DNA from 4 places in the Micromonospora sp. NPDC127501 genome. Region 4 is predicted to be linked to each of the others. Evidence: riboswitches for the same ligand, from Rfam matches in the RefSeq annotation. Region 4 holds a riboswitch; each other region holds the start of a gene.
What was found. Region 4 has a riboswitch for cyclic di-AMP ahead of ABTW72_RS22180 (coiled-coil domain-containing protein). Riboswitches for the same ligand answer to the same signal wherever they lie in the genome.
Positions count from the first base shown of each region.

Region 1: linked by a shared signal. The riboswitch ahead of ABTW72_RS18555 (coiled-coil domain-containing protein) and the one ahead of ABTW72_RS22180 (coiled-coil domain-containing protein) in region 4 are both predicted to bind cyclic di-AMP.
Region 2: linked by a shared signal. The riboswitch ahead of ABTW72_RS09100 (C39 family peptidase) and the one ahead of ABTW72_RS22180 (coiled-coil domain-containing protein) in region 4 are both predicted to bind cyclic di-AMP.
Region 3: linked by a shared signal. The riboswitch ahead of ABTW72_RS06050 (C40 family peptidase) and the one ahead of ABTW72_RS22180 (coiled-coil domain-containing protein) in region 4 are both predicted to bind cyclic di-AMP.

Region 1 covers NZ_JBEORJ010000007.1:205,350-212,336, forward strand. The annotation lists gene ABTW72_RS18530 (STAS domain-containing protein) at 1-286, shown strand, start outside; gene surE (5'/3'-nucleotidase SurE) at 305-1,132, opposite strand; gene ABTW72_RS18540 (PfkB family carbohydrate kinase) at 1,129-2,106, opposite strand; gene ABTW72_RS18545 (SRPBCC family protein) at 2,294-2,758, shown strand; gene ABTW72_RS18550 (hypothetical protein) at 3,000-3,509, opposite strand; gene ABTW72_RS18555 (coiled-coil domain-containing protein) at 3,649-4,713, opposite strand; cyclic di-AMP (ydaO/yuaA leader) riboswitch at 4,719-4,850, opposite strand; gene ABTW72_RS18560 (cation diffusion facilitator family transporter) at 4,995-5,912, opposite strand; gene ABTW72_RS18565 (HelD family protein) at 6,019-6,987, opposite strand, start outside.
Region 2 covers NZ_JBEORJ010000003.1:374,412-381,398, reverse strand. The annotation lists gene ABTW72_RS09115 (acyltransferase family protein) at 1-762, shown strand, start outside; gene ABTW72_RS09110 (hypothetical protein) at 855-1,277, shown strand; gene ABTW72_RS09105 (hypothetical protein) at 1,411-2,181, shown strand; cyclic di-AMP (ydaO/yuaA leader) riboswitch at 2,466-2,606, shown strand; gene ABTW72_RS09100 (C39 family peptidase) at 2,840-3,688, shown strand; gene ABTW72_RS09095 (alpha/beta fold hydrolase) at 3,812-4,558, shown strand; gene ABTW72_RS09090 (CDP-glycerol glycerophosphotransferase family protein) at 4,563-6,233, opposite strand; gene ABTW72_RS09085 (D-ribitol-5-phosphate cytidylyltransferase) at 6,267-6,987, opposite strand, start outside.
Region 3 covers NZ_JBEORJ010000002.1:437,969-444,955, forward strand. The annotation lists gene ABTW72_RS06025 (LD-carboxypeptidase) at 1-860, shown strand, start outside; gene ABTW72_RS06030 (2'-5' RNA ligase family protein) at 874-1,443, shown strand; tRNA gene ABTW72_RS06035 (tRNA-Gly) at 1,761-1,834, opposite strand; gene ABTW72_RS06040 (pyridoxamine 5'-phosphate oxidase family protein) at 2,066-2,623, opposite strand; gene dcd (dCTP deaminase) at 2,723-3,301, shown strand; gene ABTW72_RS06050 (C40 family peptidase) at 3,376-4,353, opposite strand; cyclic di-AMP (ydaO/yuaA leader) riboswitch at 4,430-4,565, opposite strand; gene ABTW72_RS06055 (N-acetylmuramoyl-L-alanine amidase) at 4,801-6,783, shown strand; gene ABTW72_RS06060 (C40 family peptidase) at 6,839-6,987, opposite strand, start outside.
Region 4 covers NZ_JBEORJ010000010.1:34,768-41,754, reverse strand. The annotation lists gene ABTW72_RS22205 (DUF8832 domain-containing protein) at 1-112, opposite strand, end outside; gene ABTW72_RS22200 (heavy-metal-associated domain-containing protein) at 126-335, opposite strand; gene ABTW72_RS22195 (metal-sensitive transcriptional regulator) at 430-726, shown strand; gene ABTW72_RS22190 (heavy metal translocating P-type ATPase) at 733-2,754, opposite strand; gene ABTW72_RS22185 (YibE/F family protein) at 3,117-4,487, shown strand; cyclic di-AMP (ydaO/yuaA leader) riboswitch at 4,654-4,784, shown strand; gene ABTW72_RS22180 (coiled-coil domain-containing protein) at 4,789-5,808, shown strand; gene ABTW72_RS22175 (carbonic anhydrase) at 5,865-6,602, opposite strand; gene ABTW72_RS22170 (helix-turn-helix transcriptional regulator) at 6,828-6,987, shown strand, end outside.

The DNA of each region.
Region 1 (6,987 bases), on a different contig from region 4:
CACAGCGTACGAGGTGCGCGAAGCGATCGCAGAGGTGCTGGCCAAGGGCCGCCCCCTGCGCATCGAACTCAACATGAGGTTGGTCACCTTCATCGACTCGGTCGGCATCAGCGCCATGGTCGCCGGCTTCCAGACAGCCGAGGTCAGCGACGTCAAGCTGGTGGTCACCGAGCCGAGCCGGTTCGTGCACCGGCAGCTCTGGGTGACCGGCCTGCTCGGCCTCTTCGGCGCCCCGGAGCCCTACTTCGCCGGCGCCGCCACCCCCGAGGTGCTGCCCGGCGCCTGAGCGTGCCGGGCGTCCCCGTCAGGGCTGCTCGTCCAGGCCGGTCAGGTCGATGTCGGTCGCCTCGGTGACCGCTCGGATGGCCGTCACCGACGCGTACCCGGCGGCCAGCAACGCCACGTCCGTGCCCGGCTGTGCGGCCTGCCCCGGCTCCTCCAGCGAGGTACGGACGAACCCGTGGCCGGATTCGGCCACCGTCATCTGCACCTGACCGAAACTGGCCAGGGTGCCGCGCCGCACCCCGCGCAGTTGCCCGTGCGGCAGGTCCGGGGTGTTCACGTTGAGCACGCTCTCCATCGGCGCGGAGGTCAAGCGGGGGAGCAGGTCCAGGGCGACCCGCGCGGCGGTGCCCCAGTGCCGCTCGGCGTCGCGTACCCGGGCGGCGGCGTCCACGGCGGCGCCACCGCTCGCGGCCGTCGCCTCGCCGGCCGAGAGCACGTCGAGGGAGACCGCCATCGCCCGGCAGCCGTTGGTGGCGGCGGTGAACGCGGCGCCCACGGTCCCGGAGTGCAGCACCGCCCGGCCGGCGTTGGCGCCCCGGTTGACGCCGGAGAGCACCACCGACGGCGGTGGGCCGAACGCCCCGTGCAGGGCGATCAGCGTGATGAAGCCCGGGGACCCGGCGACCCCGTACGCCGGCACACCTACCAGGTCCGGCAGCGGGTGGTCGTTCACGACGACCCGCCCGTCGCGCTCCATGGCGCTCATCGCGGCGCTGGTGCCGCTCGCCTCCTCCATCGGCGCGGCCACCACGACGTCCAGGCCCCGCTGCCGGGCAGCCCAGGCCAGCGCCTGGATGCCCGGCGCGGCGATCCCGTCGTCGTTGGTGATCAACACCCGCAGGGTCATCGCTCGACCACCCGGCCGGCCAACTCGTCCGGCGTGGTCCGCTCCTGTTGCCGGCTGTCCGCCGGCACCAGCCGGACCCGGTCCACCAGGCCGGTGATCGAGTCCAGCCGCCCGGTGCCCAGGCCGTGTCGGGTCACGTTCAGCGCGCCAGCGGCGGCGCCGGTGCGGATGGCGGTCCGAATGTCCCCGCCCCTGGCCACGGCGGCCGCCACTCCGGCGGTCATCGAGTCGCCCGCGCCGCGCGGGTCGGCGGCCTCCAGCCGGGGCATCTCGACCTGGAACAGCTCCCCGTCGATGAGCGCCAACGCCGGCTGGTCGGCGCGGCTCACCACCACCGTCTCGGCGCCGCCCGCGTGCAGCTCGTACATGGCCCGGGTCAGCTCCTCGGTGTCGTCGCTGTGGGCGCGGCCGTCGCGGATCAACTCCTCGTGACTCACCTTGAGGAAGAACACCCCGCTCTCCAGTACCGAACCGAGGTGATCGCCGGAGAGGTCGACCACCACCCGGCCGCCGTTCGCGCCGAGGTCGGCGGCGAAGCGTCGGTACAGGTCGGCCGGTACGAGCCACGGTTCGTTCGGCCCACTGAGGATGCTCACCGAGGCCCGCAGGCCCTCGCCGAGGGCGAGGTTGTACAGCTCGTCGATCTCGTGCCGGCTCAGCGGCTGCCCGGGCACGTCGGCGATCTCCTGCCGGGAGCCCTCGCGGCGATCGTGCACGTACCCGCCGCTGCCGGAATCACGGACCACCACCTTGAGGTCCACGCCCTCGCTGACCAGTAGGGGCTCCAGCACCTGGCCGATCTCACCGCCGAGGGCGGCGCAGAGCACCACGTCGACTCCGAGGGAGATCACCATCCGGGCCTGCCAGACGCCCTGTCCGCCAGGGTGCAGGTGCAGCTCGGGGTGGTCGTTGGGCTGGTCCACCGTCACCGTCAGCTGTGGAGTGGGCGCGAAGACCATCACGTGCCCACTCATCGGTCGTCGCCGTTCATGCTGGCCGCCCTCCGGCATCTACGGAAGTTTTGTACTAAACGACCTTAATGGCGCAAGCGGTCACAGGCCGTCTCATCCGCCCGGTCCGGCGCGGCGCTGAGGGCCCGGGGCGTTGCCAGCCAGACATCGGTACGAGACGATCGGGCGACCAACGACGGCGGGAGACGGTGTGCTCAGCAGCGGTACCTTCAGCTACACCGTCCAGGCCCGGTGCTCACCCGCCGAGGCGGCAGCGTTGCTCAGCAACCTGACCCGGCAGGGCGAGTTGCATCCGCTGATCGTCCGGGTTCGCCGGGTGCCGCCCCGGCCCGGCGCCCAGGCCAGCTACACGATCAACGACCGGTTGGCGGCCGGTCCGCTGCGCTTCCGGACCACCTACCACGCGGACGTGCTGATCAGCGAGGCCGACGAGATCGTCATGGTCGCCCGCCAGTGGCCGGCCACCACGGTGCGAAACCACACCCGACTACGCGCCGAGCCGGACGGCCTGGTCCGCATCGACGTCGAGATCACCCTGACCGCGCCGAGGCCGCTGTTCCGCTACGCGTTCCGCCAGGCCCAGGCCGCTCACCTCGCCCTCGCCACCCGGCTGGGCGCCGCCCTGGACCGCACCGGCAACCCCCCGCCCACCTGACCCGCCCCCGCGCCGCCCCGCGTTCGGCGCTGGCGCTGCACCATCGTGCTCAGGACCTGGGTGTCACTGCCGTTCAGCAGGCAGAGCGCGCCCGCTGCGTCGATCTTGCAGTTTCGGTTGTCAATATCAGCGGGATGCCCCATCTGTCGGGACAGTAAGTGCAAGATCGCGGGGCAGGGCAAGGCTCTTGCGCTCAGCGCGACGGCTTTGACCTGCTCCCCGCGTGCACCGGCGGCGACGCCTACTTCGTGGTTACAGCGCGGTCGCGGCTCGTGTGGGCGGGTCGGGCGGCGGGACGCCTGCCCCACGGCTTGTAGGTGGACAGCACCGTCGCGATGATCATCAGGCTGGTCGACACCGCCGGCGCGATGACCAGGTCGGCGCGATCTCGTGCGGGCAGGGCGCCGCCGACCGCTCCAGCGTGCCGCAGGTTCGGGGTGAGCAGGAACAGCACCAGCCCGACCATCACCGTGGTGAGCACGAGCTTGACCAGCACCCAGCGGTGGCGCAGCAGGCCCCACGGGGTGAGCAGCGAGCTGGCGACTCCGATCAGCCAGACCAGAACGCTCAGCGGCGCGAACAGCACCGTGCCGACCAGGGCCGTGACCGGATAGACCACCGCCGGGTCGGCCCCCCGCTGCACGGCGATGCCGAGGGTGAGCAGCACCAGGTCGGCGCCGAGCCAGCCGAGCGAGGTGACGAGGTGCAGGGTGAGCAGCGCCTTGCGGGTGGTGGGTCGGATCCTAGGCATACCGCGATGCTGCCCGCGGACGGCGGCCGGGTCGTCCGACGAGCGACGACATCAGGGGTACGCCCGGCGACGTAGCCCGGCCCGGACGCACGTGATGCCTGTGAGCCATCACGACTCACAGGCATCACGACTGCGTGGGTCAGTAGACCGACAGGTGTACGTGGTTGGTGTGGTCGGTCGACGGGGTGCCGTGCGCCCCGCTGTACGACTTCCACCCGCTGCTGGGCAGCCAGATCTGCCTGTACCAGATCACGTAGAGCACGGCGAGCCGGTCCGCGTTGCGGATGAAGTACGCGGCCAGGTTGTTGCCGTACGTCTTGTCGCCGCCGGTGGCGTTACCGCCGAAGCCGCCCTTCTGCGCCGCGAAGTCGCAGGCCCGGCCCTTCGGGTGTTCACCCGAGCCGCTGGGGCGGTGGCACGAGACGTACCTGGTGAATCCCGCGGCCTTGGCCTGGTTGAGCGCGTGCAGGGTGCGGGGGGTGATGCAGCCGTTGGCCGGGGTGGGGTCGTTGACGCTGCACGACTCGGAGGGCCAGGAGCCGTCGGAGTTGCGCGGCGCGGCCGTCGCGTTGGCGCTGGAGGTGCCCCGGTTGGAGCTGGTGTCGGCGGTGGTCTGCGGCTTGGGTGTGGTGGCCACGGTCAGGGCCCGTTCGGCCTGCTCCTTGCGCTTGGCCATCACCGCGACCTGCTTGCGCTGCTCGTTGATCTCGCCGTCCAGGGCGACCCGGGTGCGGTTGGCCTTGTCCTTGCTGTCCAGGAGGTCGCGCAACACCCGGTCCTCGTTGGCCGCCACCGCGTCCAGCGCGGCCGCCCGGTCCATGAAGCCTTCCGGGGTGTTGCTGTTGAGCAGCGCCGACATCGCGCCGAGCCGGCCAGTGCGGTAGGCCACTTCGGCGATCTCGCCGACCTTGCCGTTGCGCTGGTCGATCTCGACCTCGATGGTCTTCAGCTGGGTGGCGAGCTGCTTCTGCCGCTGAATGGAGGTGTCCAGGGCGCGCTTCGCGTCCAGGTAGCCCTTGCTGGCCGCCTCGAGTTGGGCCCGCAACGCCGGGGTGCCGCCCTCCTCGTCGGAGTCGGGTGCGGCGGCCCGCAGGCCGGTCGGGGGAGCGGCCGAGGCGGTGCCGGCCGGAAGCGCGACGCCGAGGGCGAACATCGCGACGATCAGGGCCGCCAGTCGGGCGGCGGGTGGTCGTGCTGGTGCCACTGCGCATGTCCTTCCGTCAGCCGCCGACCGGGTTAGCTGACGGGTTCGGGACGGAAGATCCCTACCGCTGACGCGGATACACCCCAGGAACATGGTTCCCCGGTTCGCCCAGTTGGGCGATTAGGCGGCGACCGCCACCGGCGCCGGGAGGGCGCCGCCTGGTGGAGGCCGGGACCGAGCCTACCGGTGCCAATGGGGCCGCTGCAGCCAATGTGACGGACGGTGCGTGCGACACCACGGAAAATTACGGCAAAAGCGGAGGAAGGCTGTGAAAACCCCCGTCACCACTCGATGGAGCCACACGCTCCGGAAGCGGCGCCGGGCTCGATCTGCAACGTCGCGTGCTCGATGCGGAAGTCGTCGTGCAGGGCCGTACGCGCCGCGGTGAGCACCGCACCGACCTCCGCGCCGGGTGCCATGGTCAGGTGGGCGGAGGCCACCTCCATCCCCGAGGTGAGCGTCCAGACGTGCAGGTCGTGCACCTCGACGACACCGGGGACGGCGGCGAGCCGGTCGTGCACGGCCGTCACCTGGAGGTGCTCCGGGGCGGCCTGCACCAGGATGCGGATGGCGGCGCGGGCCAGCCGCCAGGTGCGCGGCAGGATGAACACGCCGATGGCGACCGCGACCAGGGGGTCGGCCCACCACCAGTCGGTGACGGTGATGAGCAGCGCCGCGCCGATGACGCCGAGCGAGCCGAGCAGGTCACCGAGCACCTCCAGGTAGGCGCCCTGGAGGTTGATGCTCTCCCGGACTCCGGCGCGCAGCAGCGCGAAGGCGGCGATGTTCGCGAGCAGGCCGAGCACGGCCACCGCGAGCATCGGGCCGGCGATGACCTGGTGCGGGTCGCCGAAACGGCGGATCGCCTCGATCACCACGTAGATCGCGACGCCGGAGAGCAGGACCGCGTTGGCCAGCGCGGCGAGCACCTCGAGCCGGTAGAGCCCGAAGGTGCGCTGCGGGTCGCCGGTGGCCCGCCTTGTCGCCGTGATGGCGGCGAGCGCCATCCCGATGCCGAGCACGTCGGTGAACATGTGCCCCGCGTCGGAGAGCAGGGCGAGCGAGCCGGTGTGCAGGGCGACCACCGCCTCGACCACCATCAGGGTGGCGAGCAACCCGAACGCCGCCCAGAGTCGACCTCGGTGCTGGTGTGCGGCATTGGCGACGGACCCATGGTGGTGGTCATGACCTGCGCCCACGAGAACCACCTTCCGCCGCTGGTCGGGACCCGGTCAAATGTATGCTCACATCGCTATGTGTGCAAGTGTACGGGCGGGGCCTTCCGCTGAGGGCAGTCCGCACACGTCAGCCGGTCGGGTCGATGGTGGTGAGCCGCTGGGTGGCTCGGGAGAGCGCCACGTACAGGGTGCGCACCCCGGCGCCCGGATCCGCCCGGATCTCGCTCGGGGCGACCAGCACCACCCCGTCGTACTCCATGCCCTTGGCCTCGAGGCTGGTCACCACCTGCAACCTCGGCGCGCCGAGCGCGCCCAGCCACCCGGCGACCTCGTCCCGGCGGGGGACCGGCGTGATCACCCCGACCGTGCCCTCCACCTCGGCCAGCAGACCGGCGGCGGCCTCCACTGTCGCGGTCTCCAACCCCGTCGCGGGCACCACCAGCTCCACCGGCTCGACCCCGGTGGAGCGCACGGCGGTCGGCAGCGGCAGGTCCGGGTAGAGCCGACGGATCTCCGCCGCCGCCACCGCGAAGATCTCCGCCGAGTTTCGGTAGTTGGTGGTCAGCGTGAAATCGTGTCGCTTGCGCCGGCCCAGCGCCTGGTCGCGGGCTCGGGTCAGCTCCTCCGGATCGCCGGTCCACGCGGTCTGCGCGGGGTCGCCCACCACGGTCCAGGAGGCCAGTCGGCCGCGTCGACCGATCATCCGCCACTGCATCGGCGAGACGTCCTGTGCCTCGTCCACCACCACGTGCGCGTACTCCCGGTAGTCCTCCGGACGCTCCCGGGCCGCCGCGCGGGCGGCCCGCTGACGTTCACCGAGGGTGCTCAGCTCACGGACGCCACCGGCGAGCTGGAACGGATCGCGTCGCGCACGGGCCGGCTGCGCGGGCTTACCGAGCAGCGCGTCCAACTCGTCCAGCAGCGCCACGTCGGCGATGGTCAGCCCGGCCGAGTCCAGGTTTCGGTACGCGGCGTTGAGCAGCCGGATCTCCGCCGAGGAGAGGATTCCCCCGGCGTACCGACGCAGCCGGTCCGGCTGCGCCAGCCAGCCGAGCACGTGCCGGGGGTGCAGCCGAGGCCACCACGCCTTGAGGAA
Region 2 (6,987 bases), on a different contig from region 4:
TGTCTGCCGCTGGCGCTGCCACTGCTGCGCCGGGCCCGGCCGAAGCTGCTCTGGGCGCTGATCGTCGCGCTGCCGCTGCTGATCCTCGCGCTCTGGCCGGCGCAGGAGTTGGTGCCGGAGGTGAGCCGCTGGTGGTTCACCCAGATCTTCCCGCCGGTGCGGTCGCTGGAGTTCTGGTTGGGCGCGGTGGCGGCCGAGTTGATGCGCCGAGGGCTCTGGCGCGGTCCCGGACTGACAGTGGCCAGCGGGGTGTTCCTGGTCACCTGGGTGGCGGCCGCACAGTGGATCCGCGCCGAGCTGTGGACCACGCTGCTCGCGGTCGCGTACCTGTTGGTGATCACCGCGGCTGCGGACGCGGACGTGCGGGGTCGGCGCTCGCCGTGGCGGTCCCGGCCGGTGGTCTGGCTCGGTGAGGTCTCGTTCGCCTTCTACCTGGTGCACGTGCTGGTGATGACCAGCGTGCTGCGCTGGAGCGGCACCTGGGGGGTCGGCTTCGCGGGCTGGCGTGGCCCGGCCGTGGTGCTCGGCTTCCTGGCGGCGAACCTGATCCTCGCCGGGCTGCTGCACCGCTTCGTCGAAACCCCGATGATGCGCCGGCTCGCGCCGCGCCGTGCGGCCCGTCCGGTGCCCGTCCCCCGACAACGGGTGGCCGGCGACGACGACGCACGAAACCCCGCGAGCAGCGCCCGCGGCGAGGTCGACGGACCTGCCGAGGAGGTCGGTCGGGCCGGCGGTCGATCAACGTACGTCGACCTGCGCTGACAACGTCCACCCTGGTCAACGGGGTCGGCGCGGCGTGATCCGACACGCCCGTGGTCGGTGCGCCCGGGTCAGCGCGACGGTAGCGTGGGGATGTGCTTCCGGTCGCGCTCACCTGTCCGCTGTGGTGGGTGGCGCGCTGGGCGACTCGGGTGCTGACCAGCCTCGCCGTCGTCGCGGCCCTGGCGCTCGGCGCAGGCCCGGCCACGGCCGCCACGCCGACACCCGGCCCGGTGCCGACGTCGAGCGCGGTGCCGGCCTCGGTCGCCGTCGGGTCGTTGGCGGCCTGCTACCGGCGCGGCGAGGCACACAGTGCGGCCCGCCCGGCCCCGGCGATGCCACCGGAGGCCGCCGAGGAATCGGTCCCGGCATGGTCGGTCGACACGCTGATGGCGCTCCCTGGCGATCAGGGCACCATCGCGGCCGGCGTGCTGCCGGTCGGCGCGGCCGAATCTGACCGGCTGCCTCTCGTCGACGCAGCGGACGGTCGGGCTTCCCGGGCCCCACCCGCGCGCTGAGCCACCGGGACGACCGTCCCGACACCGCGCCCTGTCGACCCACCCGCTCCCTGACCCGCCGACCCGTGGCCCGCCGTGGCCCGCCGGTCGGCGCGGCTTCCCATCGCACTGCTCTCTCCCCGAGGTGCCGACCATGGAGACCGTCGTCTTCTACCAGTTCGTGACCGAGGTGCCGCAGGCCGCCGCCATCTGGTCGACGCTGTTCCTGCTGACCCTGGGCCTGCTCGCCGTGCTGGCCGCGCGCCCCGAACGGGACCGGCCCACCGACGATGCGCTCCCGGCCGGGCCCACTGCCCGGGAGCTGGCCGCCGCCGAGGCCGTCGACCTGCGCCGCTACGCCGAGGAGGTGGCCGTCGCCGCAGCCGGCGCGACCACCACCGCCAAGCGCCGGCGTGCCGCCTGGCTGACTGCTCAGGAGCAACTGGAACAGGCCTGGATCGGGTACGACGAGGCGGACACCGCCGCGCGTCGCTTCGCCGGCGCCGGGGCGCTGCCCACCCCGCAGACCCCGCACACCCCCGCCGAGTACGCCGCCCGGGAACGCTATCTGCACCGGGCGGCGATGGCGGCGTACTGGCGGGGCGACCTGACCATGGCGCAGCTCGGCGACGTGTTCGGGCACCGGCGCGGCTGGGATCCCCGGCGACACCCGGTCGAGCAGGAGGTGCTGATCAGCCGGGTGGTCCGGGATGCGCGGCTGGCCGACTACCAGGTGGCCGCCGACCGTGAGCGGGCCGCCTGGCGCGACGCGGAGTTGGCCGCCGAGTCGGCTCGTGCCCTCGCCGAGGAGGCGTACGCGGCGGCGGCCCGGCTCCGCCCGACCCTGGTGCCAGCGCGCCGCACGGTGGCCGGGGCGTTGCGTCCCGCCGTCGTGGCACGGTGGCGCCCGGCCCGGGTGGGTTGAGCCCAATCCGTGATGTGAGGCCGGTCACCTGATCGCGAAATGGGACGGCCGGCGCGATCGGCGGGATTGTTCCCGCGATTGTGGCCGCGTTTTTTGCGGCCTGTCCGGTTGTCGCCCGCAGGCGTCGCCGTAACCGGTTGTCCCATCGAGTCACGTCATCGGTAATACGCGCAGAAATTGTCGCGCCAATTGGGGTTTACGCAGGTGAACCTGGCTTGGCAGGGCGTTGAGACGCCAGTAGTGTCGTCCCGTCCGGTGCGGTAACCGATCGCAAGACGCGACGCCGCATCGACCCGCTTAATCGTGATCAACGAACCGGGGACCCACCAGTAAGTCCGGGGTGAATCCGCGAGCCACGGCCCGCGGTAGGGCGTCTTCCCGCCCGAATCCGTCAGCTAACCCGGTAGGCGGTGTCGGAAGGAGTCCCATCCTCGTGCAGCACCTTTCCACCCCTCGGTTGTTCCCCCGCCTCCACGGCGCGGCGATGCACCCGCTCATTCGTCGCGTGACGGTGAGCTGACCCTCCGGGTCATCGCCTTCCCCGCCCGGCCGCGCCGGGCGTTCCCCTGAGCGGTTCACCATCCGCGGACCCCTGTCCGCGCGCTGGCGCCTGCCCGGATACCGGTCCGGCACCGGTGTGCCGCTCTCCCCCCGATCCGTGGAGGACCCCGTGAAGCACACCCTGCAGCGTCAGCTCCGCCGCCTCGCCACCGAGCGCCCGTACCAGATCGTCGCCGCCTCCGCCGCGGCCCTCGCGATCGCCACCACCACCGGCGCCCTGCTCACCACTGCCGACGACGCCCCGGCCGGCCAGCGCAGCGCGACCACGGTCGCCGAGATGCGCAGTGACGTCGCCGCCTCCCGCGGCGAGGCACGGGACGCGTCCCCCTCGGCCAGCGCCACGTCGACCACGGCCGCCCCGGCCACCAGCGCCGCGTCGCCCGCTGCCAAGGCCAGCAGCAACCCCGACCTGACCCGGAAGCCGGAGCGGCCGAAGCCGCCGGCGACCAAGGTGCTCGACTACGACTACGAGGCGCAGAACACCTACTACAACTGCGGCCCGGCGGCCACCCGGAACGCGCTCAGCGCCGCCGGCGTCGACCGCACCCAGGAGGAGCTCGGCGCCGAGCTGGGCACCACCGAGATGGGCACCAACTCGGCCGAGGACACCACCCGGGTGCTCAACGCCGAGGTGAAGGGCTCCCCGTACCGGACCCGGATGTTCCCCGGCGCGCCCAGCCCGGCCCAGATGGACCGCCTCCAGGCCGACGTGGTGAAGGCCATCACCGACGGCCGGGGCGTGGTGGCCAACGTCGTCGGAGACGCCACCGACACCGACGGCGGCTGGCACTCCTACGGCGGCGGGCACTACATCGCCGTCGTGGGCTACAAGGACAACGGTCGCACCGTGCGGATCGCCGACTCGGCGAACCCGGCCGACCCGTCGTACTGGATCACCACGATCGACCTGGCCAACTGGATCACCAGCCGGGGCTACTCCGCCTGACCCGGGCACGCTGACCGCCGCGGGCGCCGTCCCCCACAAGGGGCCGGCGCCCGCAGCGGTTGTCCGCGCGGTCCGTCATCGACGGCTCTCGTACCCGACCGTGAACCGTGGGAGACTGCGGCCGTGGTGGAGAAGACGGGTGGTCACGCCGGCCGCAGGCCGGTCCTGCTGCTGCTGCACGGCATGGGAGCAACCGGGGACGTGTGGTTGCCCTGGGCGCCGTACCTCGAGCAGCACTGGCCCGGACGATGGCTGGCACCGGACCTCGCCGGTCACGGCTGGGCGTCGCCGCTGCCGTCGTACTCCTTCGCGGGCTTCGCCCAGCAGATCGCGCAGGCCCTCGCCCCCGACGACCGGCTGGTCGTGCTCGGACACTCGCTGGGTGGGGTGGTCGGCCTGGCGCTCGCCGCCCGTGACGCCGGTGCGCCGGTGGACGCGGTGGTCGGGCTGGGCATCAAGGCGCTCTGGTCACCCGCTGAGCTGACCCGCGCCGCCGAGGTCGCCGCCCGCCCCGTGAGCTGGTTCGCCAGCCGCACCGAGGCGGCTCGCCGCTACCTGCGGGTGTCCGGGCTGGCCGGCCTGGTCTCGCCGGACCACCCGGTGGTGGACGCCGGGCTGCGCCAGGTCGACGGCCGGTGGCGCCTCGCCATGGACCCGACCGCCTTCGCCGTCGGCGAACCCGACCTGGCGGCGCTTCTGGCGGCAACCGACGTGCCGGTGGTGCTGGCGCGCGGGGAGAACGATCCGATGGTCACCGACGAACAGCTCAAGGAGTACGGCGTACCGGTCGCCACGCTTCCCGGTCTCGGGCACAACGCGCACGTGGAGGACCCGGCAGCGGTGCTGGCGCTGCTCGACCCGTACCGCTGAGCGGCTACGCCGGTGTGGACGCGGTCAGTGTCTCGGCCGGTGCCAGCTCCCGGCGGGCGGCGGTCAGGAACGCCTCGGCGTACGCCTCGGCCGGGAAGTCACCCAGGTAGCGGCGGCGGGTGGCCCAGCGGGCCTCGGCCAGCGGGTCGGTGTCCAGCAGGTCGGTCAGCACCGCGTCCACGTTGGACATGTCCCGGCGCAGCACGTAACCCGACCCGGCCAGTGGGAACCGCTCCACGAACCGGTCGCCCTGGTCGCCCATGTCGGTGACCGCGTACGGCTTGCCGGAGTAGAGGAAGTCCGAGATCACGCCGGACACGTCGGAGACCAGCGCGTCGGCGGAGTTGACGCACTCGGTCAGGCTCAGCTGCCGAGCCGCCGCGCCGACCACATGCTGGCGGCCGGTGCGGGCCCGGTCGGCGACGAGCAGCTCGGTCAGGCGGCCCAGTTGGCGGGCCGACGCCGGGTTCTGCGTGGTGTACGGGTGGGCCCGCAGGATCACCGTCGCGCCGCGCTCCAACAGCCGGCGCAGCAGGCCTTCGGCCACCGGAAGCGAGCAGTAGTCGGCGTCGGCGTGGTGCCCGGTCCAGGTCGGCGTGTAGAGCACCGTCGGGTGCGCCAACCCTCGCGCGGGCTCCGGGCGTACCTCGATCGACTCGACCTGTGGGCGACCCACCACCACGAACTTGTCCGCCGGGATCTGTACTCCGGCGCGGGCGTACCGGTCGATCGCCGCCTGCCCGGCCACGAAGATCCGGTCGAAGATCCCCGACACCGGGTTGGCGCTCGGCGCCTTGTCGCTGTCGCCGTGGTGCAGCTGGATGTGCGTGAGCTGGGTGAACCGGACACAGTGGCTGTTCTTCGCACCGTGGTTGACGTAGAACGCCGCCCGCAGGCTCGGCACCAACGCCTGGTCCATCGCCCCCAGGGTGGGGCAGTAGACCACCGGTGCGTCGGTGGCCGCCGCGATCGGGGCCAGGAACTCCGGCTCACGCAACACGACCAGGAACGGCCGCCCGATCCGTTCCAGGTACGGCAACCACATGGTGACCTGGTATTCCGAGCCGGGAGGCGCGGAGAAGTAGAGCAGGAACTCCGGCTGGTGCCGGCGCAGCGCGGCGGCCACCGACCCGCCGCCGGCCCTCGGCCGGAACCGCCGTCGGGCCAGGTCCAGCGCGACCGCACCGGCGCCCGCGCCGACCAGCAGGCTGGCGGCCAGCGCCACGCCGGCCGGCAGGGCGAGCGCTGCGGCGAGCGCCAGGGCGGCGAGCAGCCCGAGCAGGGCCGTGCCGAGCCGGTCGGCGATCAGCGGCGTCCAGGCGCGTACCGGCAGGTTGGCCGCCCGGATCTCCAGGCCGCCGGCGGTGCGTAGCGGGCCCACCAGCAGCACCAGCCCCAGCAGGACCAGCCCGGTGGCGACCAGCGCGAGGTTGAGCCCGTCGTCCAGCCGCCGGGAGTAACCGACCAGGACCGCCGCGGCGATCAACGCGGTCTCCGCCACCAGGTCGGCGCCCGGCCGGATCCGTTGCTCGGCGGCCGAGGCGGCCAGCGCGGCGACGGCCAACGCCAGCCCCCACCCGGTGGCGCCGGTGAGCGCCAGCACGACAAAGGCCAGCACGGCCAACCCGGTGGTCAGGCACCGGGCGGCCAGCTTTCGGACCAGGTCGCCGCGCATGTCGCTCCGTTCGTGGTTCCGCAGCCGTCGGCGTCAGTTCGCGGACGTCGCGCCGGCCGGCGTCTCGACCCGACCCGACCCGGACTGCGCCGGCACGCTCGGCGTGGGCCCGTCACCGGGCGCCCGGCGTACGTCGATCACCTGGCCGGTCAGATCGGAGATCAGCACGTCCAGCGACGACTGGGCGACGGCCTCCGCGGCGAGCAGGGTGTGCTCCGGCTCCTCGCCGAAGGCCCGCGTCCGCATCGGGGTGGCGGTGCGCTCCGGGTTGATGCAGTTGACGCGGACACCGACGTCGGCCCACTCGTCGGCGAGCGCCTGGGTGAGGTTGACCAGGGCGGCCTTGGTGGCCGAGTAGAGCGCGTAGCGGGCCCGGCCCCGGGTGTAGGAGCTGGAGGTGTAGAGCAGCAACTGGCCCTTGGTCTGCTGGAGGTACGGGAGGGCCTGGCGGGCGATGGTCACCGGGCCGACGAAGTTGACCTGGAGCAGCCGGTCCATGGTCTCCTCGTCCATCTCGGCGAGGGCGCCCTTCTCCAGGATGCCGGCGGTGACCACCACGTGGTCGATCCGGCCGGTGGCCTCGAAGGCGGTCGTCAGCGCGGCCTCGACGTCCTCGGCCCGCTCCACATGGGTGCCCGTGCTGGAACGGCTGAACGGGAAGACCTGGGCGCCGTAGCGCCGGGCCAGCTCGGTCAACTCGTGACCGATGCCGTAGCTGCCGCCGAACACCACGATGGTCCGGCCGGTCAGCTCC
Region 3 (6,987 bases), on a different contig from region 4:
CGCGGGCGGCGGACATCAACGCCGCCTTCGCGGACCCCCAGGTACGCGGCATTCTCGCCGTCATTGGCGGCGACGACCAGATCACTGTCATCCCCCACCTGGACGCCGACCTGGCCCGAGCCGACCCGAAGCCGTTCCTCGGCACCAGCGACAACACCAATCTGCACCACTGGCTCTGGGGCCTCGGCATCGCCAGCTTCTACGGCGGATCCTCCCAGGTGCACCTCGGCCCCGGGCCTGCCGTCGACGACATCCACGTCCGCTCGCTGCGAGCGGCGTTACTCACCGGGGAGCGGCTGGAGATCACCGACCCGGGTGAGTCCGAGGACATCGGCATCGACTGGGCAGATCCGCAGGCGTTGAAGTCGTTTGGGGAGCGCGAGCCGACGGAGCCGTGGAGTTGGCACGGGCCGTCCCGCGCAGTCACCGGCCCCACCTGGGGTGGCTGCCTGGAAGTCATCCAGTGGATCCTGACAGCGGGACGCTTCCCGTTTCCCCCGGAGGTCCTGCAGGGCGGGGTGCTGATCATCGAGACGTCGGAGGAGCTTCTCCCCGCCCGCGAGGTCGGCTGGATCGTCCGATCGCTGGGTGAGCGCGGTCTTCTCAGCGCCGTCGACGCGGTCCTGGTCGCCCGTCCGCCGGTCTCCGACCACACCCGTCGACCCCCGGCCGCGGATCGGGCACGGCTCCGCGAGCAGCAGCGCGACACGGTCGTCGACGTGGTGACCCGTTACAACCCCGAGGCGGTCGTCTGCGTCGGCATCCCGTTCGGTCACACCAGACCACAGTGGATCCTTCCCCACGGTGGCCCGGTCACCGTGGACGGCGTGGAGCGTCGAGTCTTCGCCGACTACCAGTAGGAGGCCGCAGGGCATGGAACCGACACAGACCGCGCTCATCGTGCCGATACCCGAGGCTGAGGAGGCGGTGGGCCGGTTCCGGGCATCGCTGGACCGAGCCGCCGGGTGGGGCGTGCCAGCGCACGTGACAGTGCTCTACCCGTTCCTGCCTCCGCAGCAGATCGACGAGCATGCCTTGGCCGTGCTGCGTGACACCATCGCCGAGATACCACGGTTCGACGTCGCACTGACGCACGTCGACTGGTTCGGTGACACGGTCGTCTGGCTTGCTCCGCAGCCAGATCGGCCCTTCCGCGACCTCACCGAGGCGGTGTGGCAACGGTTTCCCGATGCACCCCCGTACGCGGGGGCGCACAGCGAGGTGGTGCCGCACCTGACCATCGGTCACGACGCCGCCAAGCCCGTGCTGAGCCACGCCGCGGAAACCATCTCCGCGCACCTGCCGATCAACGCGGCCATCGACACGGTCCGACTCATCGCCGGAACACCTGACGTAAGCCCCTGGCGCACCGTCGGTGAGTTCCCGCTGGGCGCCCGACCACCAACGGCGGCGGGTACGGGGCTCCAGGCGGTTTCGGCATGACCTCCACGCACGGCCGGTGGCCGGATTTCCCCGGAACGCCCGCCCTACAGGACCGGTAAGCAGCCAGGCCGAACGCAGCAGTGCATCGGAGCGCGCCGCGACGAACTCGGCGAAGCCTTCCGGTGGCGCCAGTTCCCGAGGTCGTTGCATGGTGTGTGTACCTCCCACCACTTGAACGCTCTGGGAGGTAGGCGAGGTTAACGCAGGAACGGCCGGGGTTGAGGGGCCTTCAGGGCCTTGTCGGCCGCGAGCGCTGCTGGCCGCAACAGCATCGAAGGCCCTGGCGGGGACTCTCGTCCTGGCCAGGGCCTTCGTGGTGGAGCGGGTGACGGGAATCGAACCCGCACTGTCAGCTTGGGAAGCTGATGTTCTGCCATTGAACTACACCCGCAAGCGGCACCACTGTACCCGAGTCGTCGAGCCCGTGCACCCAGGTCCCCCGCCGACCGCTGCCGTCCGCGTACCGCTCCGCCCGGGTCGACCCCGGGTTGATCCACTCGGCTTTCTGGAAGTCGGGGCATCCGGAGCGTTGGGACACCGCGATTTCATTGAAAGCTAGGTGATCATGCGGGTGCCGGCTCCGTTACGACGGAGCCGGCACCGATGAACCTTCCGGTTGTGGTCAGGCGGCCGTGCACTGGACGTCACGGCTGAGGCGGGTCGGGCGCGCCTGCGGGACGGCGAGGGGCACGGCCCCCGCCGACGGGGCGTTTGGGTCGAGCCAGACCCGAACGGCCGGTCGACCCGGCGCGAGGCCCGGAATGCCCGCGATGTGCTGCTCGCGGCGGGTGAGCATGGCCACGTCGACGGTGAACTCGAAGAGCCTCCAGTCGACCTGCGGCTCGGCCCGGGCGCTGTGCGCCAACTGCGCCACGAGGACCGGATCGGTCACCGGACGGGCGTGCCCCGCCACGTACGCCTCGTCGTCGCTCTCCTCCGCGGGGAAGGAGTGCAACGCGTAACGGCCGTCACGTTCGAGGTCGCGGCGCTTGGGCGAGTCGATGATGAAGCAGAACAGCCCCTCGGCGGTGATGACCGGGGAGACCGGATGGACGCGGGGCCCGCCGTCGGCACGGACCGTGGCCAGATAGCCGAAGCCCGGCCCGTATTGCTGGAGGAGAACGCGGATCCCGTCGGCGAGTCGGGGCTCGTCGGCGGCGAATTCGGACCAGGAAGCCATGTGGGCATTCTATCGAACAAATGTACGAGCAGCGACCTCGACGCGCTGGTCACCGGCACCGAATCCGGCCACTTTCGGCAACGCGGCTATGGTGGTCCGATGCTGCTCTCCGACCGCGACCTGGTCTCCGAGATCAAGGCCGGCACGCTGGGCCTGGAGCCGTTCGAGCCCACTCTGGTCCAACCGTCCAGCATCGACGTCCGACTCGACCGGCTGTTCCGGGTCTTCAACAACCACCTCTACACCCACATCGATCCCGCCATGCAGCAGGACGACCTGACCTCGGCCGTCGAGGTCCCCGACGGCGAGCCGTTCGTGCTGCACCCGGGGGAGTTCGTGCTCGCCTCGACACTGGAGGTCATCTCGCTGGGTGACCAGCTCGCCGGCCGACTGGAGGGCAAGAGCTCCCTGGGCCGGCTCGGGCTGCTCACGCATTCCACCGCCGGTTTCATCGACCCGGGCTTCTCCGGTCACGTGACGCTGGAACTCTCGAACGTGGCGAACCTGCCGATCACCCTGTGGCCGGGCATGAAGATCGGGCAGCTCTGCATCTTCCGGCTCTCCTCGCCGGCCGAGCACCCGTACGGCTCGGTGGTCTACGGCTCGCGCTACCAGGGCCAGCGGGGGCCGACACCCAGCCGCGCCTGGCAGCACTGGCGCACCTGGCCCACCCGCTGAGCTTCAGCCGCCAGGACCGAGACGACGAGGGCCCGCCGCGAGGTGATCGCGACGGGCCCTTCGGTCATCCTGGGTCAGCCTGGACGGCCGTAGCTGTGGATCGGGCCGTCGTCGACCTTCTTCATCTTGACCGGCTGACCGGCCTGCGAGGCGTGCACCACCCAGCCGCCACCGACGTACATGCCGACGTGGTGGATGTCGCTGTAGTAGAAGACCAGGTCGCCGGGGCGCAGGTCGCCCTTGCTGACGTTCTTGGTGACCCGGCTCTGCGCGGCGGCGTTGTGCGGCAGCGACACGCCGGCCTTCGCCCAGGCGGCCAGCATCAGCCCGGAGCAGTCGTACGAGTTCGGGCCCTCGGCACCCCAGACGTAGGGCTTGCCGATCTGCGCGCAGGCGAACTTGACAGCGGTGCCCGCGGCGCCGCCGGGGTAGCTCCCCGGGCAGGGCGCCGGGCGCAGCGGACCGCCCCCGCCGCTGCCGTACACCTTGAGGCGCAGCTTCTGCAGGCGGTCGATCTCGTCGTTGATCTGCTTCTTCTTCGCCGCCAGCTGAGCTTCCGTGCGGGTCAGCTGGGCCACCATCTCGTCCAGCGGCGCCTTCTGCGCGGCCAGCTGGTCGCGCAGGTCGGCCACCTGGCGTACGTCCTTCTGCTGGTTGTGCGCGAAGCGGTCGAGCATTTCGAGCTGGCCGACCACCTCGCTGGGCGACCGGCTGCCCAGCACGGCGTTGACGGTCGAGACGTTCTCACCCTTGTAGGCGCGTACGGCCAGGGCGCTGACCTTGTCCATCGCGGCGTCGACCTGGCGCTCCAGCGGAGTGATCCGGGCGGCCAGCGCGTCGGCCTGCTTGCGCTTCGCGGCGAGGTCGATGCGGGTGGCGTTGTGCCGTTCGATGATCGGTTCGAGCTTGTTCCAGTCGGCGTCGATCTGGCGCTCGATCTCGGCGACGGACGGGTCGGCGTGGGCCGCCGTGGCACTGCCGGTCAGGACGACGGCGACGCCGGCCAGCGCGGCGAGTGCGGTGGTGAAGCGGGACCAGCGTGGGCGCGGCACGATCGACGGCGTGCCGGCTGATGCCGACCGCTCGGACGACGGCCGCGGGGCATGGAGTGCCACCGGGGTTCCGTACTCCTTCTTCCTGACCGCCTACCGGGTTAGCTGACGGGTTCGGGCGGGAAGTCGGCGCCCTACCGCAGTGGCTGCGGATTCACCCCGAGGGACCTGGGTCCCCGGTTCGCTCGGAAACGACTCGGCGGTGTCGGTCCGTTACCGCCCGGGCTGGGCGGAGCTGCTGTCGGGCCGACGAATGACCAGAGTAGAGACGCTTGTTACCGATCCGCAACCCGTGCGGCAGTGACACTCCGTACGGATTGGACGAGGTCACCGACCGTGTGTGAAGAATTCTTTCCGCATGCTTCGATAGATGGAAAGGTATTGACGCGACCTCCCGGACGGCGCGATGGTGACCTGACCTCACTCCGCGAGAATCTAGGGGGTTCGATGCACCATCCAACCCTGTCGACCGGCTGGCGCGCACTGCTCGCCGCCACCGTGGTCGCCGCCGCGACCACGGTGCCACTCTCCAGCGGCCCGGCCGCCGCCGCGCCCACCACCGACCGCCAGCAGCAGTACGCCGCAGCGGCCACCGAGTACGGCGTGCCGGCCGTCGTGCTGCTCGGCGTCTCCTACCTGGAGTCGCGTTGGGACACCAACGCCGGCACACCGAGCACCAGTGGCGGCTACGGCCCGATGCACCTGACCGACGCGCGGCACGTGGCCGCCCTACCCGGGCGCGGCCACCACGACGCCGGCGCCGAGGACCCACGCGGCGACGACTCCCGTCCCGCCCGGGTGCCCGCGACCCGGCCGGTCGAGGCACCCGCGCCGTCCACCGCCGCGTTGCAGACCGTGGACGCCGCCGCCACGCTGACCGGCACCACCCCCGAGGCACTGCGCACCGACACGGGCCTCAACATCCGGGGTGGGGCCGCGCTGCTGAGCGCGTACCAGAGGGAGCTGGGCGCGCCGGTGGGCGCGGACACCGACCCGGCGGCCTGGTACGGCGCGGTGGCCCGTTACTCGGGCGCGGACAGCGCCGACGCCGCAGCGGCCTTCGCCGACGAGGTCTTCACGACCATCGGCGCGGGCGAAGCCCGGGTGACCGACGACGGCCAGCGTGTCACCCTGCCAGCCCGCGTGGTGCGGCCCGAGCGTTCCTGGTTGGACCGGCTGGGCCTGCGCCGCCTGGCCCGCCCGGACGGGGTGGAGTGCCCGCGCACCATCTCCTGCGAATGGATCCCGGCGCCCTACGAGGCGTTCGGCGACGGCGACTACGGCAACCACGACCTCTCCGACCGGCCCGCACGGCAGAAGATCGAGTACATCGTCATCCACGACACCGAGGCGAGCTGGGCGACGACCCTGAAACTCGTCCAGGACCCGACCTACGTGAGCTGGCACTACTCGCTGCGCTCGGTCGACGGGCACATCGCGCAGCACGTGAAGACCAAGGACGTCGGCTGGCACGCCGGCAACTGGTACGTCAACGCGAAGTCGATCGGGTTGGAACACGAGGGCTTCGCGGCGCAGGGCACCTGGTACACCGAGGCGATGTACCGGACCTCGGCGAAGCTGGTCCGGCACCTGGCGCTGCGGCTGGGCATCCCACTGGACCGCCAGCACATCATCGGGCACGACAACGTGCCCGGCACCATCGCCTCGACAGTGCGGGGAATGCACTGGGATCCGGGCCCGTACTGGGACTGGACGCACTACTTCGACCTGCTGCACGCCCCTCGACTGGACACCGGCACCCCGGCCACCGGAATGGTCCGGATCGACCCGGACTACACCACCAACCAGCCGGCGTTCACCGACTGCGTCACCCCGGGCGTGCCCTGTGCGCCACGCGGCTCCTCGGCGGTGGTGCTACGCAGCGCACCGTCCGCGGACGCGCCGCTGGTCAACGACATCGCGCTCCGCCCGGACGGCAGCCCGAACACGATGGTCGTGTCGGACCACGGGGCCCGGGCGTCCGCCGGGCAGACGTACGCGCTGGCCGGACGGCAGGGCGACTGGACGGCGATCTGGTACCTCGGGCAGCGGGCCTGGTTCCACAACCCGGCGTCCGCGCCGACCGCCAGCTGGACCGTCGGCGTCGTGGCCACGCCGAAGCCCGGACGGACCACCGTTCCGGTCTACGGACGGGCGTACCCGGAGCAGTCCGCGTACCCGGAAGGGGTGCCCTACCAGGCGATCTCGCCGCTCCAGTACACCCTGGCCGCCGGGCAGCGGTACGCCGTCGGCGCGGTGCTGGCCGGCGAGTACTACCGGGCCAGCACGTTCGACGGCTCCTCACCTGGCGACTGGACGGTGATCCGCGGCAAGAACCGGTACGCGCAGATCCAGTTCGGCCACCGGATCATGTACGTCGACCTCGCCGACGTGCAGCTGTTGCCGTCCCCGGTGGGCGCTCCCCGCTGAGAACCACGACGGCCCCCGGTCGGTGACCGGGGGCCGTCGTGTCGCGCGAGGTGGATCAGCCGGGTCTGCGGAACCCGGCGACGGGCATGGTGTTGATGCTGGACACCTGCACCGGCTTACCGGCGCGGGGCGCGTGCACCATCTGGTTGTTACCCAGATACAGCCCGACATGACTCAGACCGGAGAAGAAGAAGACCAGGTCAC
Region 4 (6,987 bases):
GTCGGCTCTCGGTGACCGGGGCGGGGTCGACGACCCTGCCGATCCCGTAGGTCGCGCCGAAGACCGCCGCCAGGCCGACGGCGAACCCGGCCAGTCTCGTCACGGTACGCACGCCGGCCCGCCGATCACGCGTCGACGAGGTCGTAGCCGGCCTCGTCGACCGCGGCTCGGACCACAGCGGTGTCCAGCGGCTGATCGCTGCTGACGGTGACCCGGCCGGCCGCGAGGTCGACCTGGACGTCGCGCACCCCTTCGATGGCGCTGACCTCGGCGCTCACCGCGCTCACGCAGTGCCCGCAGGTCATGCCCTGGACCTGGTACGTCGTGTTGACCATTGGATCGTCTCCTTCGCGGTACCGGTACCCCGTGGGGGTATCTCAACAGAACCGACCGTACCATACCCCCTGGGGGTACGCTATCCTTGTCGACATGACCGCACCCACTCCGATCCGCGGATACACCGCCAGCAAGGACCAGCTGCTCGCGCGGCTCCGCCGCGTCGAGGGGCAGGTCCGGGGCATCGAGAAGATGGTCGACGACGACCGCTACTGCATCGACGTGCTCACCCAGATCTCCGCGATCCAGGCCGCCCTCGACAAGGTGGCCCTCGGGCTGCTCGACGGGCACGCCCGGCACTGCATGCACGAGGGCGCCGCCGAGGGTCGGGCCGACGAGATGGCCACCGAGATGATGGCAGCGGTCGGTCGGCTCATGAAGCGCGGCTGACCGCGCTCAGTCCGGCGCGGGGTCGAGACGGACCCGGCGCAGCAACTGCGCGTTGAGCGCCACCACGATGGTGGACGCCGACATCAGCACCGCGGCCAGCGCCGGGCTCAACGCCACCCCGGCCCAGGCCAGCACCCCGGCGGCCAGCGGCAGCGCCACCACGTTGTAGCCGGCCGCCCAGGCCAGATTCTGTCGCATCTTCCGGTACGACGCCCGGGACAGCCGGACCACGGCCCCCACCCCGCGCGGGTCCGAGGATGCCAGCACCACCCCGGCGGACTCGATGGCCACATCGGTGCCCGCGCCGATCGCGATGCCCACGTCCGCCCGGGCCAGCGCCGGCGCGTCGTTCACCCCGTCACCGACCATCGCCACGACCAACCCCCGCCGCTGGAGCTCGGCCACCCGGTCGTCCTTCTCCGCCGGCAGCACCTCGGCAAAGACCTCGTCGACGCTAGGTCGGAAGCCGAGGTCGGCGGCGACCGCCTCGGCCACCGACCGGGCGTCACCGGTGATCATGGCGATGGTGCGGACACCCTCGGCACGCAACTCGTCGACGGCGCGCCGGGCCTCCGGACGCACCTCGTCGGTCAACGCGAACGCGCCGAGCACGGCGTCCGGCAGCCGCACCAGGTGCAACACCGCGGCACCCCGCGCCGACCACCGCCCGGTCGCGGCCTCCAACTCCGCCGGGAGCGGAAGGCCCAGCTCCCGCAGCAGCGCCGGCCCGCCCACCGCGAACTCCGTACCGTCGATTGTCGCTTTCACACCGCGGCCCGGCAGCGCCCGGAACCCGGCCGCCCGGGCCGGACCGGCGCGCCCGGCCGCCGCCACGATCGCCCGAGCCAACGGATGCTCGCTCTCCGACTCGACACCGGCCGCGAGCCGCAGCACCTCGTCCCGCTCGACGCCGGACGCCGTCACCAGGTCGGTCACCCCGTGCTCGCCCCGGGTCAGCGTGCCGGTCTTGTCGAAGAGCACCGCGCCGACGGTCCGCATCCGCTCCAGGGCCAACCGGTCCTTGACCAGAATCCCGGACCGTGCGGCGAGCGCGGTGGAGAGCGCGACGACCAGCGGGATGGCGAGACCCAGCGCGTGCGGGCAGGCGATCACCAGGACGGTGACCGCACGAACCACCGCCTCGTCCGGCTGACCGAGCGCGGTCCAGACCACCACGGTCAGCACGGCGGTGCCGGTGGCCAGGTAGAACAGCGCAGCGGCGAACCGGTCGGCCAACAGTTGGGCCCGTCCACCGGAAGCCTGGGCCTGCGCGACCATCCGCTGGATGCCGGCGAGGGCGGTCTGCTCACCCAACGCCTCGACGCGCACCCGGATCACCGAGTCGGTGGCGACGGTGCCGGCCACCACCCGATCGCCCGTCGACCGGGCGACCGGCCGCGACTCCCCGGTGATCATCGACTCGTCCAGCTCAGCGCCGCCCTCGACGACCCGGCCGTCCGCCGGCACCCGACCCCCCGGCCGGACCAGCACCACGTCGCCGATCCGCAGACCGGTCACCGGCACCGCCTCGACCCGCCCGTCCGCCGCCACCCGTTCGGCCTCGTCCGGCAACAGCGCGGCCAGCGCCGCCAGCGCTCCCCGAGCCTGCCCGATGGCCTTCATCTCCTGCCAGTGCCCGAGCAGCATGATGGTGACCAGCGCGGCCAACTCCCACCAGAAGTCCAGGTCGAAGGCGCCGACGCTGGTCGCCAGGGACGCGGCGTACGCGACGGTGATCGCCATCGCGACCAGCAGCATCATCCCGGGCGCCCGGTCCCGCACCTCCCGAACCGCACCGACCAGGAACGGCCACCCACCCCACCAGAACACCACCGAGCCGAGCACCGGCCCCACCCAGGCCTGACCGGGGACGCCGTCGTCCCCGGCGAGGCCCAGCTGATCGGACACGAGACGACTCGTCAGCACCACCGGGACGGTCAACACCAGGCAGACCCAGAACCGGCGGCGGAACATCGCCGGATCGTGCCCGGCGTGCTTGTCGTGCCCGGCGTGCTTGTCGTGCGGCATGGGTTCGGCGCGTCGCGGTCGGTCCGGATCGGGCGGTGACGAGGCGGGCATGGCTCCAACATGCCGCCCCGGAGAGCGCCACGCGAGCGGTTCGGCCGCCCGACACTCCGCCACGACCTGCAACCCCCAGGAGGGCTGGTTAGCATCTCCCACGATGGCCCTCCGAATGCCGCTGCACAGTCGGGCACCGGCGCCGCCACGTCGTGGCGTCGCTCCCGGCCGACCGGGCCGAGCACTGACCGTCCGTGATCAAGCGGTCGTCAGGCAGCGATCCGCCCCGCCGTCCGTCGCGTTTCCACCGCAACGGTGAACCGCCCGGCCCGCTGACCCGTATCCCGCACCGGATCGTTGGGAGTCTCGCCTTGGGTTCCGACCACACCCACAGTGCTCCGTCCGCCCCACCACGGGTGCGACGGATCCTCGTCGTGACGGTGGTACCCCTCTTCGTCGCCACGGTGCTGGCCGCGGTGCTGCTCTGGCCGCGCGGTGGTTCACCGCAGACCGACGGTGGTGCGGACGTGCCGCGCTACCCCGGCACCGTCACCCGGGTGGTGAGCGAGCCGTGCCCGTCGGTGCCATCGGTCCCCGAGGGCACACCGAGGGTCGGCGATGGGCGGTGCGGCACCGTCGACGTCCGGGTGGACGACGGGCCGACCGCCGGCCAGCAGGTACGGACACCGGTGCCCGACGGACCCGGGGCACCCCGGGTCGAGGTCGGCGACGAGGTCATCCTGGTCGAACTGGCCGACCCGACCGATCCCACCACCAGCAACTGGAACATCGCCGAGCACCAACGCGGCACCCCGATGGTGTGGCTGGCGGTGATCTTCGCGGCCGCCATCGTCGCGTTCGGTCGGTGGCGAGGTCTGGCCGCGCTCGCCGGGCTGGCCGCCAGCTTCGCCATCCTGCTCACCTTCGTGCTGCCGGGCATCAGCGCCGGCAGGTCACCGCTGCTGGTGGCGGTGGTCGGCGCGGCCCTGATCATGTTCGTGGTGCTCTATCTGACCCACGGGGTCACCGCACAGACCTCGGTCGCGGTGCTCGGCACCCTCGGCAGTCTGGTGCTGACCGGCGTGCTCGCCACCATCGCCACGGCCGCGACCCACCTCACCGGCTTCGGCAGCGAAGACGCCACCACCCTGTCGATGTTCCAGGGCGACGTGGACCTGCACGGTCTGCTGCTCGCCGGGATCATCATCGGATCGCTCGGGGTGCTCGACGACGTGACGGTCACCCAGGCGGCCACCGTCACCGAACTGGCGAACGCCAACCCCGGGCTGACCCGGTTGCAGCTGTACCGCGCCGCCACCCGGGTCGGCCGCGCGCACATCGCCTCCACTGTCAACACCATCGTGCTGGCGTACGCGGGTGCGTCACTGCCCCTGCTGCTCCTGCTCACCGCCGACTCGCGGCCGATCGGGCAGATCCTCACCAGTGAGTTCCTCGCGCAGGAGATCGTCCGCAGCGCGGTCGCCACCCTCGGTCTGATCGCCGCCGTTCCGTTGACCACCGGGTTGGCCGCGGTGGTGAGCGCTGCCGGGCGTAACGCTGCAGAGGCGTCCACCGACGCTCCCGCGCCCCGGCCCCAGCCGGACCGCAGCGAGGCACTGGCCGCACTCAGCTCACCGCGAACGGCCGGCTCCGACGAGCCGGGCCGGACGCGGACCGCACCCCCATCCGAGGCCACCGACCGGTGGCCGAAGTCGAACAGGAGCACGGATACGGCATGGTGACACTCCTCAGCGTGACCAGATCGGGCATCCACCCTGAGAACCGCGTCACTGGTCACTCAACGCTATGGCGAAATGACGCTTTTGGTCGGCATCCAGGCGTAGCTCACCCGGTCGACTCTCGGGTAACCTCGCTGCCGGTCACCGATGAAGGCGCGAAGCGGCGCCTGCGGTGCCACCGCCCAATCGCCAACCGGCGAGCCGGGGACCCAGGTACCTGGGGTGAATCCGCGTCAGCGGTAGGGGCCACTTCCGCCCCGAACCCGTCAGCTAACCCGGTCGGCGGTCGACGGAAGGGAACATTGTGACGGCACCCCTACGCCGCTGGATGACACCCGTGGTGGCCGTGATCGCCGCACTGACCGTGCTCGCCGGGCCGCTCCCGGCGCACGCCGCCCCGACGAATCCCACACCCTCCGGGCACGAGGAGGACGGCGAGCCCAAGCTGCTCAACGACGTCATCGAACAGGCCAACCGCGACTACTCCGCCGCAAAGTCCAAGCTGGACAAGTCCAAGAAGCGCCAGGCCGAGTTGGCCGCGGAGGTCGACAGGGCCAAGGCCGACCTGGACGCGTTGGCCCCGCAGGTCGGGCAGATCGCCGCCCAGGCGTACCGGACCGGCCGGATCGGCGCTGTCGCGATGCTGCTGGAGAGCGAAGCTCCCGACTCGTTCGTCCGGCGCGCCGGGATGCTCGACGAGATGAACATGGTCAACGAGAAGAAGCTCTCCGAGGTCAACGAGGTGAAGGCCCGCGCCGAGCAGGCCAAGCTGGCCCTCGACACCGAGGTCCGCGAGCAGCAGAAGCAGACCGCCCTGATGGCCAAGCGCAAGAGCGAGGCCGACAAGGCGCTCTCCCTCGTCGGCGGCAAGGGTTTCACCGGCGGCCTGGTGGACGCCACCTCCAAGGTCGCGAAGATCGGCCCGGGTCGCACGGCCGACGGTGACTGGAAGCCCCAGTCGTGCAGCGAGAACGACCCCACCACGTCGGGCTGCATCACGCCGCGCACGCTGCACGCGTACAAGGAGGTCAAGGCGGCCGGCTTCAACCGGTTCGTCGGCTGCTACCGCCCCGGCGGGCCGTGGGAGCACCCGAAGGGCCGCGCCTGCGACTGGTCGCTACAGAAGAGCGGGTTCTCCCCGTGGCACAACAACGACACCCGGACGTACGGCAACAACGTCGCCGCGTTCCTCATCCGTAACGCCGACCGGCTCGGCATCTACTACGTGATCTGGAACCGGCAGATCTGGTTCCCGGCCACCGGCTGGAGTTCGTACAGCGGGCCGTCGAACCACACCGACCACGTCCACATGTCGCTGCTCTGACCCGCACGATCCCCGTCGAGGGCCGTTCCGCGTGACGCGGAGCGGCCCTCGTCGCGTCAGACCGTGGCAGCCGCGGCCGAGTCGGTCGACCCGGGCGATCCGGCCGGGGTCGCCAACGTCGCGAGGTCGGCCGGTACGGCGGCCACCGGGCGCACCGCTCCGGCGGCCAGCCGGTAGGACACCCCCACCACCGCGCACCGCCCCCGCGCCACCGCGTCGGCCAGCACGGGCGACTGCCCGAGCAACGTCTCGACGGTCTGGGCGATGTGGACGTCGACGATGCCGTCGATGTCGTCCACGCCCTCGGCCGCGGCCCGACGCAGGCTGGGCAGCACGGCGTCGACCACCGCGCGCAGATGGCCACTCGGCGCGGTACCGGTCGCGGCGGACTCCCGGGCGGCCTGCACCGCACCGCACGAGTCGTGGCCGAGCACCACCACCAGCGGGGTGCCGAGGACGGTCACCGCGTACTCGACGCTGCCGAGCACCTCGGGGCCGGTGGTGTGCCCGGCGGTGCGAACCACGAACAGGTCGCCCAGGCCCCGGTCGAAGATGATCTCGGCGGCCAGTCGCGAGTCGGAGCAGCCGACGATCACCGCGAACGGGTGTTGCCCGTCGGCCACGGCGGCCCGGTGCCCGGCGTCCTGGTTGGGGTGGCGTGGGGCGCCATCGACGAAGCGCCGATTGCCAGCGACCAGCTCGGCGTACGCCCGGGTCGGCTCGCTCAGCGCGGTGGCCCGCTCGGTGGTCCGCTGCGAACCCGGCTGACCGCCGGAGCTCCCGGTATGACTCATCCCGCACCTCGTCTCGACGCATCTGACCTGGTCAAGCCGGCTTTCCGCCGGCCCGGCGGCGGGCGCTGGCTCGCGCTCAACCGTCACACGCACCGTAAGATGCGTCAAGGTATGCGTGATTTAGATTTCATACGTTGACTTCGGCCACCCCCTGGGCAATCTTCCCGGGGCGGGGCGGACCAGACTCTCGCGAAGGCAGGCGGACATCGGGAAAGGCGGTCACGGATGGCGAGCACGGTGACGGACGACACCGGCGGCGGGCGGAACTGGACGTTCCTCACCAATCACGGGCACGTCCTGCTGGCCATCGCCCGCGACCCGACCGCCCGGCTACGCGACGTCGCCGCCGAGGTCGGGGTGACCGAACGGGCCGCGCAGGCGATCG